Regions from separate parts of the Streptomyces sp. NPDC057939 genome, predicted to be linked through region 3. Evidence: riboswitches for the same ligand, from Rfam matches in the RefSeq annotation. Region 3 holds a riboswitch; each other region holds the start of a gene.
What was found. A riboswitch is a leader RNA that binds a small molecule or an ion and turns the genes downstream of it on or off. The one in region 3 is predicted to bind thiamine pyrophosphate.
Positions count from the first base shown of each region.

Region 1: it holds a riboswitch for thiamine pyrophosphate, as region 3 does, so the genes downstream of both, thiO (glycine oxidase ThiO) here and thiC (phosphomethylpyrimidine synthase ThiC) in region 3, are expected to answer to the same signal.
Region 2: it holds a riboswitch for thiamine pyrophosphate, as region 3 does, so the genes downstream of both, ACFVS6_RS31480 (thiamine ABC transporter substrate binding subunit) here and thiC (phosphomethylpyrimidine synthase ThiC) in region 3, are expected to answer to the same signal.

Region 1 is NZ_JBHVPG010000037.1:69,227-74,537, reverse strand. It holds gene ACFVS6_RS30570 (thiazole synthase) at 1-495, opposite strand, end outside; gene thiS (sulfur carrier protein ThiS) at 501-701, opposite strand; gene thiO (glycine oxidase ThiO) at 698-1,867, opposite strand; TPP riboswitch at 1,865-1,977, opposite strand; gene ACFVS6_RS30555 (NAD(P)/FAD-dependent oxidoreductase) at 2,080-3,300, shown strand; gene ACFVS6_RS30550 (Rv2175c family DNA-binding protein) at 3,442-3,807, shown strand; gene thiE (thiamine phosphate synthase) at 3,879-4,529, shown strand; gene metF (methylenetetrahydrofolate reductase [NAD(P)H]) at 4,663-5,311, shown strand, end outside.
Region 2 is NZ_JBHVPG010000040.1:2,552-7,862, forward strand. It holds gene ACFVS6_RS31475 (ABC transporter permease) at 1-114, opposite strand, end outside; gene ACFVS6_RS31480 (thiamine ABC transporter substrate binding subunit) at 171-1,271, opposite strand; TPP riboswitch at 1,357-1,466, opposite strand; gene rlmN (23S rRNA (adenine(2503)-C(2))-methyltransferase RlmN) at 1,532-2,644, opposite strand; gene ACFVS6_RS31490 (phosphatidate cytidylyltransferase) at 2,802-3,878, opposite strand; gene frr (ribosome recycling factor) at 3,878-4,435, opposite strand; gene pyrH (UMP kinase) at 4,531-5,310, opposite strand.
Region 3 is NZ_JBHVPG010000001.1:364,876-370,186, reverse strand. It holds gene ACFVS6_RS01700 (aldo/keto reductase) at 1-442, opposite strand, end outside; gene thiC (phosphomethylpyrimidine synthase ThiC) at 605-2,392, opposite strand; TPP riboswitch at 2,386-2,530, opposite strand; gene ACFVS6_RS01690 (YibE/F family protein) at 2,606-3,994, shown strand; gene ACFVS6_RS01685 (SsgA family sporulation/cell division regulator) at 4,011-4,460, opposite strand; gene ACFVS6_RS01680 (IclR family transcriptional regulator) at 4,557-5,303, opposite strand.

The DNA.
Region 1 (5,311 bases), on a different contig from region 3:
GCGGATCCCCATGCCGGAGCCGATGGGGGACCCGAGCGGCATGATCGCCGCGCAGCCCACGTCCTCCAGCTTCCGGGCCAGCACCGGGTCGTCGTTCGTGTAGGGCAGGACGGTGAAGCCCTCGTCCACCAGGACCTCGGCCGCGTCCAGCAGCTCGACGCCGTCCGGCAGGAGGGTGCGCTCGTCCGCGACGACCTCCAGCTTGATCCAGTCCGTGCCCAGGGCCTCCCGTGCCAGCCGGGCCGTGAGCACGGCCTCCCCGGCGGTGAAGCAGCCCGCCGTGTTCGGCAGGACGGCGATGCCGAGCTTCGTCAGCACCGACAGGACCGAGCCCTGCACCGTCGGGTCCAGGCGGCGCATCGCCACCGTCGTCAGTTCCGTCCCCGACGCGGTCAGCGCCCGTTCCAGGACGTCCAGGCTCGGGGCCCCGCCCGTGCCCATGATCAGGCGGGAGGAGAAGGTCCGGCCGCCCAGTTCGAAGAGGTCGTCCGCCATCGTCGTCAGCCTCCCTGGACCGCGGTGAGGACCTCGACCCGGTCGCCGTCGTCCAGTGGGGTGTGCGGCCACTGCCCGCGCGGGACGACGGTCTCGTTGAGGGCGGCGGCGACGCCCTTGGGCGCCCGGGTCAAAGTGGCCACCACCGCGTCGAGGGTGGTGCCGACCGCGATCTCGCGCGGCTCGCCGTTGACGGAGATGGTCATGCGTAGGACTCCTGACGCGTGGAGGAGAAGCGGCGGGGGGTGAAGGGGCGGGCGATCTCCGGTACGACTCCGGTGGCCAGCAGCTCCGCCATCACGTCCCCGGTGAGGGGGGTCAGCAGGACCCCGTTGCGGTAGTGGCCGGTGGCCAGGTGGAGGCCCGGCAGCTCGGTGGGTCCGAGCAGCGGCGCGTTGTCCGGCGAGCCCGGACGCAGCCCCGCCACGGTTTCGACCAGGGGGAGTTCGGTGATTCCGGGCACCAACTCGTGGGCGTCGCGCAGCAGCTCGTAGACCCCGCCCGCGGTGACCGTGGTGTCCCAGCCGAGTTCCTCGCTGGTGGCGCCGACGACGAGCTCGCCGCTCTCGCGCGGCACCAGGTAGACGTGGCTGCCGCGCACGACCGCCCGTACGGTCCGGGACAGGAACGGGCCGTACGCGGCCGGTACCGACAGCCGCAGCACCTGTCCCTTCACCGGCCGTACCGGAACGGCCACCTCGGGCGGTACGCCGGCGAGCCGGCCGCTGAACGAGCCCGCCGCCAGGACCACCTGGTCGGCGAACAACTCCGTACCGTCGTCGAGGACGGCGCCCGCGGCCCGGTCCCCGGTGGTGACGAGCCGGGCCGCGCGGGCCCGGTGCAGGGTCACCCCGGACCGCTCGCAGGCGGTCAGCAGGGCGGTCGCGAGGCGGCGCGGATCGACCTGGTGGTCCCCGTCGACCCGCAGCCCGCCGCGCACGCCGGGAGCCAGCATCGGCTCCAGACGGCGGCACTCGCGGCCGGTGAGCCACTCGGACTCCAGCCCGCAGCGGCGCTGGAGCGCGTGCAGTTCGCGCAGGTGGAGCCGGTCGTCCGCGTCGAGGGCGACGGCCAGGGTGCCGCAGGCCCGGTAGCCGATGTCCGTGCCGCCGCAGGCCTCGGACAGCTCCGCGGCGAAGTCCGGATAGCGGGCGGCGGAGGCGACGTTGAGCCCGAGCAGGGTCTCCTCGCCGTAGTGCAGTTCCGTGACGGCGGCCAGCATGCCCGCCGCGACCCGGGCGGCGCCGCCGCCGGGGTCCGGATCGGCCAGTACGACGCTCAGGCCGCGCCGGGCCGCCCGCCAGGCGATGACCAGGCCGATGATCCCGCCCCCGATGACGAGGACGTCGGATCCCTTCCGAGATGAGTGCATGGGCGTCCAGCCCCTCCCTTCGCCGGCATGACCCGGATCAGGTTCGTACGGTCGGAGGCCGGCCAGCCTCCCTCTCAGCCCGGTGCGCCCGGACTCCCGCGATGGGTACGGTGGCCAGACTAACCCCGTGGCCGATGCCGGGTAAGGCTGCCTCCCCCGGGCTCCCGCACCCGCTATTCCTGACGGACCGTCAGAGAACTAGGCTGGGTCGCGTGAGCGAGCAGACGCAACAGACGAACCCCGGTGTCGTGATCGTCGGCGCCGGAATGGCCGGGGTGCAGACCGCGGTGGCCCTGCGGGAACAGGGCTTCACCGGCCCCGTGACCCTGCTGGGGGCCGAACCCCACCAGCCCTACGACCGGCCCCCGCTGTCCAAGGCGGTGCTCCTCGGCAAGGCCGAGGACTCCGCCTTCGACGTCGACTTCGAGGGCCTCGACATCGAGCTGCGGCTCGGCACCGAGGTCACCGGCCTGCGGCACGCCGAACACGAACTGGACACCGAGGCCGGACCCGTCCCGTACGAGGTCCTCGTCCTGGCGACCGGAGCGCGGCCACTGACCCTGCCCGGCTCCGACGGCGTCCCCGGCGTGCACCTCCTGCGCACGCTCGACGACGCCGCCCGGCTGCGCCCCGTCCTGGCGACCGCCCCCGCCACCGTCGTCGTCGGGGCCGGCTGGATCGGCGCCGAGTTCGCCACCGCCGCCCGGGCGGCGGGCTGCGCCGTCACCGTCGTCGAGGCGGCGGACCGGGTCCTGGCGGGCGCCCTCCCGGCCGAGGTCACCGCCCCGATGGCCGGCTGGTACGCCGAGGCGGGCGCCGAGCTGATCACCGGCGCGAAGGTCGCCGGCATCGACGAGGGCCGGGTCCGGCTCGCGGACGGCCGGGAACTGGAGGCGGGCGCCGTCGTCGTCGGCATCGGCGCGCGCCCCGCGACGGACTGGCTGACCGGGACCGGGATCGACCGCGGCCCCGACGGCTCCGTCACCGCGGACGCCCACCTGCGCACCACCCTCCCCGGGGTGTACGCCGTCGGCGACTGCTCCTCCTTCCCGTCGGCCCGCTACGGGACGCGGCTGCTGGTCCACCACTGGGACAACGCCCTCCAGGGCCCGCGCGCCGTCGCGGCGAACATCCTGGCGGGGGAGCCCGTACGGGCCTACGACCCCGTCCCGTACTTCTGGTCGGAGCAGTTCGGCCGCTTCGTCCAGTACGCCGGACACCACGCCGGCGCCGACACCCTGCTGTGGCGCGGCGACCCCGGCGACGCCACCTGGTCGGTGTGCTGGCTCCGGGACGGCCTCCTGGTCGCCGTCCTGGCCGTCGGCCGGCCGAGGGACCTCGCGCAGGGCCGCAAGCTCATCGAGTCGGCCGTCCCCGTCGACCCGGCCCGGGTGGCGGACCCCGCCACCCCGCTGAAGTCCGCCACCGCCTGAGGCGCCCGACGGCGCGACGGGACGGATCGGGCACGGCGGAGCGGGGGAGTCCGCCCCGCGCCGCCCGGGCGGGAGGCGGCCCGGACCCCGGACGGACGGGCCAGGTACCGGCGGCCCGTCCGAGATGGCAGGCTTGTGTCCGTGACCGAGATTGACGCAAAGATCGATGCCCTTGTCCCCTCCTGGCTGCACCTCCCCGACATCGCGGAGATGCTCGACGTCGAGGTGACCCGGGTCCGCCAGATGGTCAAGGAAGGCCAGCTCATCGCCGTACGCCGGGGCGAGAACCGCACCCTGCAGGTTCCGGCCCAGTTCATCGACGGCGACAAGGTCGTGAAGGGCCTCGTGGGCCTGCTGACCGTGCTGCGCGACGACCGCTTCTCCGAGGAGGAGATCCTGGAATGGCTCTTCACCGAGGATCCGACCCTGCCCGGCAGCCCCGTGCAGGCGCTGAGCGAGAATCGCGGCACGGAGGTGAAGCGCCGCGCTCAGGCGCTCGCCCTCTGATGAGCTGATCCACAGGTGTGCGGGCCGGTCCCACCGGCCCGCACACCGCCACCACCACGGGGGGTACACCCATGCAGCAGCTGTCCGACGCCCGGCTCTACCTGTGCACGGACGCCCGGAAGCGGCAGGGTGACCTCCCCGAGTTCCTGGACGCCGTCCTGGCCGGGGGCGTGGACATCGTCCAGCTCCGCGACAAGGGCATGGAGGCCGGCGAGGAACTGGAACACCTCGGGGTCTTCGCCGACGCCGCCCGCCGCCACGGCAAGCTCCTCGCGGTCAACGACCGCGCCGACGTCGCGCACGCCATCGGCTCCGACGTCCTGCACCTCGGCCAGGGCGACATCCCCGTCCCGGCCGCCCGCGCCATCCTCGGCGGCGGCGTCCTCATCGGCCGGTCCTGCCACGCCGAGTCCGAGGTCGACGCCGCGGCGGCCGAGCCCGGCGTCGACTACTTCTGCACCGGACCCTGCTGGCCCACCCCCACCAAGCCGGGCCGCCACGCCCCCGGCCTCGACCTCGTCCGCCACGCCGCCTCCCTGCGCCAGGACCGCCCCTGGTTCGCCATCGGCGGCATCGACGCCGGCAACCTGGACGAGGTCCTGGACGCGGGCGCCACCCGCGTCGTCGTCGTACGGGCCGTCACCGAGGCCTCCGATCCCGGCGCCGCGGCCGCCGACCTCGCCCGGCGCGTACGCGCCCGCGCCGAGGTCGTCACCGGCTAGACCGGGGGAGCCGCCAGGGCGCCGCTCGGCCGGGACCGCCACCGGTCGGGCCGCCGTCCGCAAGGTGTCCAAAAATGTGTCCAATGGATGGACACGGCTTCGGTGTCCGCCGAGCCGCGTCTAACCTGCCCGTATGGCCCTTGGTACCGCTTCCACCTGGTCGGACCGTGCACACACGGTCCGGGACCTCATCGCGTCCGGGTGCTCGTACTCATTCGAGTTCTGGGCCCCCAAGACGGAGAAGGGCGAGCGCAACCTCTGGAACGCGCTCCGCCGGATCGAGGCGGTCTCCCCGAGCTTCGTCTCGGTGACCTACGGGGCAGGCGGCTCCACCCGCGGCGGCACCGTCCGCGCCACCCAGCAGATCGCCGCCGACACCACCCTGACCCCCGTCGCGCACCTCACCGCCGTGGACCACTCGGTCGCCGAGCTGCGCCACGTCATCGGGCAGTTCGCGGACGCCGGGATCCGCAACATGCTCGTCGTGCGCGGGGATCCGCCGGGCGACCCGATGGGCGAGTGGGTCCCGCACCCCGAGGGCGTCCACTACGCGGCGGACCTGGTCCGGCTGGTCAAGGAGTCGGGCGACTACTGCGTCGGCGTCGCGGCCTTCCCCGAGATGCACCCCCGCTCCTCCGACTGGGACACGGACATCCGTCACTTCGTGGACAAGTGCCGCGCGGGCGCCGACTACGCGATCACCCAGATGTTCTTCGATCCGGAGAATTATCTGCGGCTGCGCGACAGCGTCGCGAAGGCGGGCTGCGAGACCCCGATCATCC
Region 2 (5,311 bases), on a different contig from region 3:
GACCTCGCCGATCCGGCCGAACTGCCAGCCGGAGTCCGTCTTGAGTCCGCGGCCGACGATCGCCGCCACGGGGTAGGCGAAGAACAGCCCGAAGAAGACGAGCGGCACCGCCATCAGGCCGAGCCTGACGGCGGTGGCGCGCCCGTTCTCCTTCGGGGAGCTCCCGCGTCCTACTTCACGACGAGCGAGGACCATGCCTTGACCCACTGCTCACGGTTCTTGGCGATGGCGTCCGGGGTGACGTTCTCCGGCTTGTCGATCACCACGCCGTGCTTCGTGAAGATCTCCGGCAGCTGCGCGTCCTTGACCACCGGGTTCACGAACATCTGGAGCGGCATGTCCTCCTGGAACTTCTTGCTCACCAGGAAGTCGAGGAGCGCCTTGCCGCCCTCGGGGTTCTTCGCCCCGTTCAGCAGGCCCGCGAACTCGACCTGGCGGAAGCAGGTCCCGGTGGAGACGCCCGTGGGGGCCTCGGCCGGCTGCGGCTCGCCGTAGAGCACCTCGACCGGGGGGCTGGAGGCGTAGGAGACGACCAGCGGACGGTCGCCCTTGGCCTTCTTGCCGCCCGCGGAGCCCGAGAAGCGCTCGTTGTATGCCTGCTCCCAGCCGTCGACGACCTCGACGCCGTTGGCCTTGAGCTTGCTCCAGTAGTCCTTCCAGCCGTCCTCGCCGTACTTGCCGACGGAGGCGAGGAGGAACCCGAGACCCGGCGAGGAGGTCGCGGCGTTCTCCGTGACCAGCAGGTTCTTGTACTCCGGCTTGATCAGGTCGTCCAGCGTCTGCGGCGGGGCGATCTTCTTGTCGGCGAAGTACTGCTTGTCGTAGTTGACGCAGACGTCACCGGAGTCGATCGGCGTGACGCGGTGCTGCGGGTCGAGCATGAACTCGGTCTTGATCCCGTCCATGCCCTTGACCTGGTACGGGGTGAAGATCCCGTTGTCGAGGGCCCGCGAGAGCAGCGTGTTGTCGACACCGAAGAAGACGTCGCCGCGCGGGGAGCCCTTGGTGAGGATCTCCTGGTTGAGCGCCGTGCCCGCGTCCCCGGACTTCAGCCGCTTGACGGTGTAACCGCTCTGCTGCTCGAACTCCTTCAGGACCGAGTCGGTCACGTTGAAGGAGTCGTGGGAGACGAGCGTGACCGTCTTGGACTTGGGGGCGTCGCTCGCGCCGGCGGTCTTGTCGTTGGCGTCGCCGCCGCCGCAGGCACTGAGCGTGGTGACGCCGAGCGCGGCCGCGAGCGCGGCGCCCGCGATCTTCTTGGTGGTGCTCACTGGTTGATTCCTCCTGGGATGACCAGGAGAAGACGCGGCCCTGCCCGGCGCTCTGCGAGAGCGGACGCCGGGCAGGGCGCAACAGCATGAGTGGTGACCGAACTTCCTACCCCGAATGACCGGGGCGAGGTTCAGAGGGTCTGCGGATGACGGATACCGCACTCTCAGCGCTGTGGCGCTCCCCTGTCGGAATATGAAATTGGTTCGGCCACAGGGTACCCCTGCGGCCGAATGTGATCGACCATGGCCGAATTTCGGCCTTATCGCTCCGAGGCGGCCAGCTGGCCGCACGCACCGTCGATCTCCTGACCGCGGGTGTCGCGGACGGTCACCGGCACGCCGTGGCGGGCGATGGCCTCGACGAACGCCTTCTCGTCCTCGGGCCGCGAGGCGGTCCACTTCGAGCCCGGGGTCGGGTTCAGCGGGATCAGGTTGACGTGGACCCGCTTGCCCTTGAGCAGCTTGCCGAGCAGGTCACCGCGCCAGGCCTGGTCGTTGATGTCGCGGATCAGGGCGTACTCGATGGAGATCCGGCGACCGGACTTCTCGGCGTACTCCCAGGCCGCGCCCAGGACCTCGCGGACGTTCCAGCGGGTGTTCACCGGGACGAGGGTGTCGCGCAGCTCGTCGTCGGGGGCGTGCAGCGAGACCGCCAGGCGGCACTTGAAGCCCTCGTCGGCGAACCGGAGCATGGCCGGGACCAGGCCGACGGTGGAGACGGTGATCCCGCGCTGCGACAGGCCGAGGCCATCGGGCTCCGGGTCGGTGAGGCGACGGATGGCGCCGACGACGCGGTTGTAGTTGGCGAGCGGCTCGCCCATGCCCATGAAGACGATGTTCGACAGGCGCGCCGGGCCGCCCGGTACCTCTCCGTCGCGCAGGGCGCGCATGCCGTCGACGATCTGGTGCACGATCTCGGCGGTGGAGAGGTTGCGGTCCAGGCCGGCCTGGCCGGTGGCACAGAACGGGCAGTTCATGCCGCAGCCGGCCTGCGAGGAGATGCACATCGTGACCCGGTCGGGGTAGCGCATCAGCACGGACTCGACGAGCGTGCCGTCGTGCAGCTTCCACAGGGTCTTGCGGGTGGTGTCGTTGTCGCAGCTGATGTGCCGCAGAACGTTCATCAGGTCGGGCAGCAGCTCCTGCTGGAGCTTCTCGCGGGAGGCCGCGGGGATGTCGGTCCACTCCGCCGGGTCGTGGGCGTAGCGGGCGAAGTAGTGCTGGGAGAGCTGCTTGGCCCGGAACGGCTTCTCGCCGATCGCGGCCACCGCCTCCCGGCGCTCGGCCGGGGTGAGGTCGGCGAGGTGCCGGGGCGGCTTCTTGACCCCACGAGGGGCGACGAAGGTGAGCTCTCCCGGAACGGGGCGGGCCATGGCAGGTACTCCTTGTAAGACGAAAGGCGCGCCGCAGAAGCAGCGCGCCCTTCAAGAGTAACCGCCCCGCCCGACCGGAGCTTTTCCTCCGATGCCGCCCCGGTACCGCGGGGGGGCGGAGGATCGGCCGGTGATCAGCCGTGGACCGGCGGGTGGATCAACCGGTGCCGACGAAGGCCGCCAGCAGCAGCCACACGACGGGGGCGGTCGGCAGGAGCGAGTCGAGCCGGTCCATGATGCCGCCGTGACCCGGCAGCAGCGTGCCCATGTCCTTGATGCCCAGGTCCCGCTTGATCATCGACTCGCCCAGGTCGCCCAGGGTCGCGCTGACCGCAACGGCCAGACCGAGGATCAGGCCCTGCCACCAGGAGCCCTCCTCGATCAGGAACTCCATGCACAGCGCGCCCGCGGCCATCGCGAAGGCCACGGCGCCGAACAGTCCTTCACGGGTCTTCCCGGGGCTGATGCGCGGCGCCAGCTTGGTCTTGCCGAAGCGCCAGCCCACCGCGTAGGCCCCGGTGTCGCTGACGACGGTCAGGACCAGGAACGTGACCACGCGCTGCGGGCCGTCGTCCGCGGTGAGCAGCATCGTGACGAAGGTGGCGAGGAACGGCACGTAGAACGCCGCGAACACGCCGGCGGTGACGTCCTTGAGGTAGTCCTCGGGCGGTTCCGTCATCCGCCACACCAGGACCGCGAGCGCGGTCAGGGCCATGGCGACCCAGGCGCCCTCGGCCCCGCGGACGTAGCCGGCGATGACCATGGCGGCGCCACCGACCGCGAGCGGGACGAGCGGCGCCTTGATGCCCTTCTTCTCCTGGAGCCGGGAGGTGAGCTCCCACAGGCCCACCACGACCGCGACGACGACGACACCGACGAAGACGGCCTTGACGATGAACAGCGAGGCGAAGATCACCGCTCCGAGGCCGACGCCGACCCCTATGGCGGCACGCAGATCCCGCCCCGCGCGCTTCTTCTGCGGCGGCGGGGAGGCGTCCTGCGGTGCCTGCGAAGGCGGAGGCGGAGGGCTGGGCATGGGCTCCTGCAACGGCGTCTCGGCGCGGAGCGGGGGGGCGCCCGCGAAGGCGGCCCCCCGATCGCGTGCTTCCCGGTCGTCGAAGGCACGGCCGGCGGCATCGGGCACGATGGGCATGGGCCGAGTGTGCGGGCCCACCAGCGCATCGTATGCGGGACCCGCCGGAACCGGCTCCGTGGCCCAGGGAGAGTCGTTCATCAGACCTCTAGGAGCTCGGATTCCTTGTGCTTCAGCAGCTCGTCCACCTGCGCGACGTACTTCGCGGTGGTGTCGTCGAGCTCCTTCTCGGCGCGGCGCACCTCGTCCTCGCCGGCCTCCTTGTCCTTGACGAGCTTGTCAAGGGCGTCCTTGGCCTTGCGGCGCACGGACCGGATGGAGACCTTGGAGTCCTCGGCCTTGTTCTTGGCGACCTTGATGTACTCCTTGCGGCGGTCCTGCGTCAGCTCGGGGAAGGTCACCCGGATGATGCGGCCGTCGTTGCTCGGGTTGACCCCGAGGTCGGAGTCGCGGATCGCCTGCTCGATGTTGCGCAGCGCCGACGCGTCGAACGGCGTCACGATGGCCATGCGCGGCTCGGGAACCGCGAAGGACGCGAGCTGGTTGATGGGCGTGATGGCACCGTAGTAGTCCGCCACGATCTTGTTGAACATCGCCGGGTGCGCACGGCCCGTGCGAATCGCGGCGAAGTCTTCCTTCGCCACGAGGACTGCCTTCTCCATCTTCTCCTCGGCTTCGAGGAGGATTTCTTCGATCACCACGTGCTCCTGCATGTCAGATATGGATGGTTCGGGCGGGCGGGGCGGGTCGGGCCGCCCGGACCGGGCCGGTGGACGACCCGGTCACGGAACGCTCAGGCCCGGGTGCCCTGGTCGCTCACGAGCGTGCCGATCTTCTCACCCTTGACGGCGCGGGCGATATTGCCCTCGGCGAGGAGTTCGAAGACCAGGATCGGGAGTCGGTTGTCGCGGCACAGCGTGATGGCGGTGGCGTCGGCGACCTTGAGGTCCCGGGACAGCACCTCGCTGTACTCCAGCGCGTCGAACTTCACCGCGTCCGGGTTGGTCTTCGGGTCGGAGTCGTAGACCCCGTCGACACCGTTCTTGCCCATGAGGAGGGCCTCGGCGTCGATCTCCAGGGCGCGCTGGGCGGCCGTGGTGTCGGTGGAGAAGTAGGGCATGCCCATGCCGGCGCCGAAGATGACGACGCGGCCCTTCTCCAGGTGCCGGACGGCACGGAGCGGGATGTACGGCTCCGCGACCTGACCCATGGTGATGGCGGTCTGGACCCGGCTGTCGATGCCCTCCTTCTCCAGGAAGTCCTGGAGGGCGAGGCAGTTCATGACGGTGCCGAGCATGCCCATGTAGTCGGACCGCGCGCGGTCCATGCCGCGCTGCTGCAGCTCGGCGCCGCGGAAGAAGTTGCCGCCGCCGATGACGATCGCGATCTCCGCGCCGTCACGGACCACGGCCGCGATCTCACGGGCGATGGCGTGCACGACGTCAGGGTCGACGCCCAGCCCGCCGCCGCCGGAGAAGGCTTCGCCGGACAGCTTCAGCATGAAGCGGCGACCCTTCTTGCCGTGGTCGCTCTTGTCGTCGGAAGCGGTGTGGGGGTCCACGCCCTGATTCATG
Region 3 (5,311 bases):
AGGCGCGGATCTTGCCGGCCCTGACCAGGTCACCGAGGACCGACAGGGTCTCTTCGACGTCGGTCGTGTGGTCCGGCCGGTGCACCTGGTAGAGGTCGATCCAATCGGTGTCCAACCTGCGCAGGCTGTCCTCCACCGCCCGCACGATCCACCGCCGCGAGTTGCCGCTCCGGTTACGGCCCTCGCCCATCCGGAAGTGGACCTTCGTGGCGAGCACGACGTCGTCGCGCCGCCCCTTGAGGGCCTTGCCGACGATCACCTCGGACTCACCGGCGGAGTACATGTCCGCCGTATCGACGAAGTTGATGCCCCGGTCGAGTGCGGCGTGGATGATCCGCACGCACTCCTCGTGATCCGGGTTCCCCACCGCGCCGAACATCATCGTGCCCAGGCAGTGGGCACTCACCTCGATGCCGGTACCACCAAGATTTCGGTATCCCATGCTCATGCGGCGGCACTCTAGGACCTGGAGCGCGCTCCAGGTCAAGGACCGGACCCCCGATCCCTCAGGTCCGAACTCCCTTGTCTCCAGGGCCCGGACACGGCGCTGCTCCCGGTCGGCGGCACTCCGCCGACCGGGAGCAGCACTCCCCCCGAACGTGCGTCAGTCCGCCAGAGGCAGGTAGACGCGGTTGCCCGCAGCGGCGAACTCGGCGGACTTCTCCGCCATGCCCGCCTCGATCTCGTCGGCCTTCAGGTCTCCACCGTGCTGGCGGCGGATGTCCTGCGAGATCTTCATGGAGCAGAACTTGGGACCGCACATGGAGCAGAAGTGCGCGGTCTTGGCCGGCTCGGCCGGCAGGGTCTCGTCGTGGAACTCGCGGGCCGTGTCCGGGTCGAGGGCCAGGTTGAACTGGTCCTCCCAGCGGAACTCGAACCGTGCGTCCGACAGGGCGTCGTCCCACTCCTGGGCGCCCGGGTGCCCCTTGGCCAGGTCCGCCGCGTGGGCGGCGATCTTGTAGGTGATGACGCCGGTCTTGACGTCATCACGGTTGGGCAGGCCCAGGTGCTCCTTGGGCGTGACGTAGCAGAGCATCGCGGTGCCCCACCAGGCGATCATCGCGGCGCCGATGCCCGAGGTGATGTGGTCGTACGCGGGCGCGACGTCCGTGGTGAGCGGGCCGAGCGTGTAGAACGGCGCCTCCTCACAGATCTCCTGCTGGAGGTCGATGTTCTCCTTGATCTTGTGCATCGGGACGTGGCCCGGGCCCTCGATCATCGTCTGGACGTTGTGGCGCTTGGCGATGGTGTTCAGCTCGCCCAACGTCTTCAGTTCGGCGAACTGCGCGGCGTCGTTGGCGTCGGCGATGGAGCCGGGGCGCAGGCCGTCGCCCAGGGAGTACGTGACGTCGTAGGTCGCGAGGATGTCGCAGAGCTCTTCGAAGTTCGTGTAGAGGAAGTTCTCCTTGTGGTGCGCCAGGCACCACGCGGCCATGATCGAACCACCGCGGGAGACGATGCCGGTCTTGCGCCGGGCGGTCAGCGGTACGTACGGGAGCAGCACGCCCGCGTGGACCGTCATGTAGTCGACGCCCTGCTCGGCCTGCTCGATGACCGTGTCCTTGTAGATCTCCCAGGTCAGGTCCTCGGCGCGGCCGTCGACCTTCTCCAGCGCCTGGTAGAGCGGCACGGTGCCGATCGGGACGGGGGAGTTGCGCAGCACCCACTCGCGGGTGGTGTGGATGTTGCGACCGGTCGAGAGGTCCATGACCGTGTCGGCGCCCCACTTGGTGGCCCAGGTCATCTTGTCGACCTCCTCCTCGATGGAGGAGGTGACCGCGGAGTTGCCGATGTTGGCGTTGACCTTCACCAGGAACCGCTTGCCGATGATCATCGGCTCGATCTCGGGGTGGTTCACGTTGGCCGGAAGGACCGCTCGACCTGCGGCGATCTCCTCACGGACGACCTCGGGGGAGACGTTCTCGCGGATCGCGACGTACTCCATCTCCGGGGTGATCTCGCCGCGGCGGGCGTACGCGAGCTGGGTTACGGCGGCGCCGCCACGGCCGCGGCGGGGCTGCCGGGGGCGTCCCGGGAAGACCGCGTCGAGGTTCTTGAGGCCGCCGCGGGGCGAGGTGTGCTTGATGCCGTCGTCCTCGGGGCGCGCGGGGCGGCCCGCGTACTCCTCGGTGTCGCCACGGCTGATGATCCAGTTCTCGCGCAGCGGCGCGAGGCCCCGACGGACATCGGTCTCGATCTGCGGGTCGGTGTACGGACCCGACGTGTCGTAGAGCGTCACGTCCTTGCCGTTGGTGAGGTGGACCTGGCGGACCGGCACCCGGATGTCGGGGCGGGAGCCCGCGACGTAGCCCTTGTGCCAGCCCGGCTGGCGCTCGTTCCCGCCGTCGGCGTCCTGGCTGACGGCAGGCGTGCGTGCGTCCTGAATGGTCATGAGACCTATCTCCCTACGCCGGCATTACCCGGTAACAGGTTCGGCGGTCGACGCAGCCTCTTCCCGTACGCATTCTCATGTGCGTACGGTGATCAGCGCCCTCTCAGCCCGGTGCTCCGAGCTCCCGCGTTGTGCAAAGGTGCCCCCACGCTAGCGTCATCTGTGGCGTGCTGAACAGTGGGCCCCCTCATCTCTTGCGATGATCTGCCGGTGATGTCCTCGCCGCAGCCCCCCACCGAGCCCACCGAACCCACGGGTCACCACGACCACGAGCACGCCTCCCATGGACATGCGGCCGGGCCCGCACAGGGCCATTCCCACAGCCACAGCCACGGGCCGGCGGCCCCCGTCTCCAAGCACCTGCGCAAGGTCATCGCCGCGGTACTGATCCCCTTCGCGGCGGCCGTCTTCATCGGCATGGCGGTCCTGTGGCCGGGCGGCGCCCCCGCCCACGAACGGACCGGCGTGGGATTCGACCGGCAGACCCAGCAGGGCCAAGTCGTCGCACTCGAAAGCGTCGACTGCAAATCGGTGAACGCCGCGCAGGTGCCGTCGACCGGCGATCTCTCGACCCCCCAGGGCCGCGAGGCGAAGGCCTCGCAGACCGGCGACTGCAAGAAGGCCACCGTCGTGGTCGGTAGCGGTCCCGACAAGGGGCGCGCCTTCTTCGAGATCGTCCAGCCGGGCGCCCCACGGCAGTTGAAGCAGGGTCAGGAGGTGGTCGTCGCCCACGCGCCGGACGCCCCCCGGGACCTCCAGTACTCGGTGATCGACGTGAACCGCAAGCTCCCGATGGCCCTGCTGGCCGGCATCTTCGCCGTGGCGGTCGTCGTGGTCGGCCGGTTGCGGGGCCTGTTCGCACTCATCGCCCTCGTGATCAGTTTCGCGATCCTGACCCTCTTCATCCTCCCGGCGATCCTGCAGGGCTCGAACCCCCTGGTCGTCGCGATCGTCGGGGCCAGCGCGATCATGCTGATCGCCCTCTACATGTGCCACGGGTTGACGGCCAGAACCTCGGTGGCCGTCCTCGGCACCCTGGTCTCACTGTTGCTGATCGGCCTGTTGGGCTCGGTGTTCATCGACTGGGCGTTCCTGAGCGGGAACACCGACGACAACACCGGCCTGATCCACGGCCTCTACCCCGACATCGACATGAGCGGTTTGCTGCTCGCAGGCGTGATCATCGGTTCGCTCGGTGTGCTCGACGACGTGACGGTCACCCAGACCTCAGCGGTGTGGGAACTCCACCAGGCCGACCCGAAGATGGGGCCGCGCGCCCTGTACCGGGCGGCGATCAGGATCGGCCGCGACCACATCGCGTCCGTGGTCAACACCCTCGTACTCGCCTATGCGGGTGCCGCTCTGCCCCTGCTGCTGCTGTTCTCGATCGCCAACAGCAGCATAGGGTCGGTGGCCAACAGCGAGCTGGTGGCGGAGGAGATCGTACGGACCCTCGTGGGCTCGATCGGGCTCGTCGCATCGGTTCCCGTGACCACGGCCCTGGCCGCTCTGGTCGTTTCCGCGGACCGGCCGGGTGCCCCCGCCGGCGCGGCGGCCACGGGACCGGTCCGCGGCGGCCGGGGCCGACGGCGCAAGCGCTGAGGAGGAGCCGGTCGGCTCAGCCCGCGTTCTGTTCGTTCTGCCGGGCTTCGGCGAGGATCTTGTCGAGCGCCTCGTCGAGGTCCCCCTCGAAGTCGCCGAGGTTGCGCTCCTGACCGAGCGGAACAAGCCGATCGGTCCGGTCGAGGAACGCGACGAGCGGTGCCGCGCCGGCACGGAACAGGGCCCGGTCCCCGCCGACCTGGAGGCGGATGTGGACGTCGGACAGCTCCTCGGGGTGGGTGGGGGCGATGTGCACGTCGCCGTCGCCGCAGGGCTTGTTGATGCCGTCGAGAAGCAGCTCCCGGCCGAACGCCCAGGTCACAGGCGCGTCTCCGGGAAGGTGGAAGGTGAGGCGTACTGCGTAGGGGTCCCGAGCCTCGTACCGGAGTTCCACCGGGATCCGGAACGAGAGCTCCTCGGAAACGAGGAAGCTCATCATGACCTCTGCCTGTACCGACTCGCGCATTGCCTACCCCGCTGTAGTGGAAGTGGCCAGGAATGGTCCCCCAAGCCCTCTTGACAAGAGTGGTGGAAGCGCTCGGAGATCACAAGGAGTGAGTTTTCAGATACTGATAGAGAACGAGAGGGTGCTCAACAGCGCGCCTACTTCACTCCGTAGCCGATCCACCGCATAGGGCAACCGACTTTCCTGGTGCGCAGGGAGCGAAATGGCCATGGTTGCGGCGGTATCGCCCGCCGTGATCGGGATGGCGGCGCACACGATGCCCAGCGCGTACTCCTGACGCTCCGTAACCGGCTGCATCCGTTCCAACGAAGCGATTCTTTGTTCCAGTGCGTGGAGGTCCCGCACGGTGTAGGGAGTGATCCCCTCGACCGGGTGACGGTCGTAGTGGTCCTTGCGCGCCTTCTCGTCGAGCTGGGCCAGCAGGCACTGTCCGATGGCGTGCGCGTGGCCGGTCGCGCGGAAGTCGGCCCATTCCTCGCAGGCAGGGTCGGCCGGGGTGTCCGAGACGCCGACGACCTCGATCTCACCCTCGCGGTAGACCGCGAAGTAGACGGGCGCCCCGACCGCGTCGCGGAAGTGCGCGAGGGAGTCGAGGATCATGCTGCGACGTTTCTGCTGAAGTCCGCCAACCGCCAACCGCCCGGCGGCCGCCCCGAGTACGAAGACCCCTCCCTCGCGGCGCAGATAGCCCTCGTGCGTCAGGGTGCGCAGCAGGTGGTACGCGGTGGGGAGCGGGAGCCCGGCTTCGCGCGCGAGTTGTTTCGCCGGGGCTCCGTCACCGTGGGAGCCCGCAGCTTCCAGCAGCCTCAGCGCTCTCTGCACCGAACCGATCAGAGTCGGCACACCGGCAT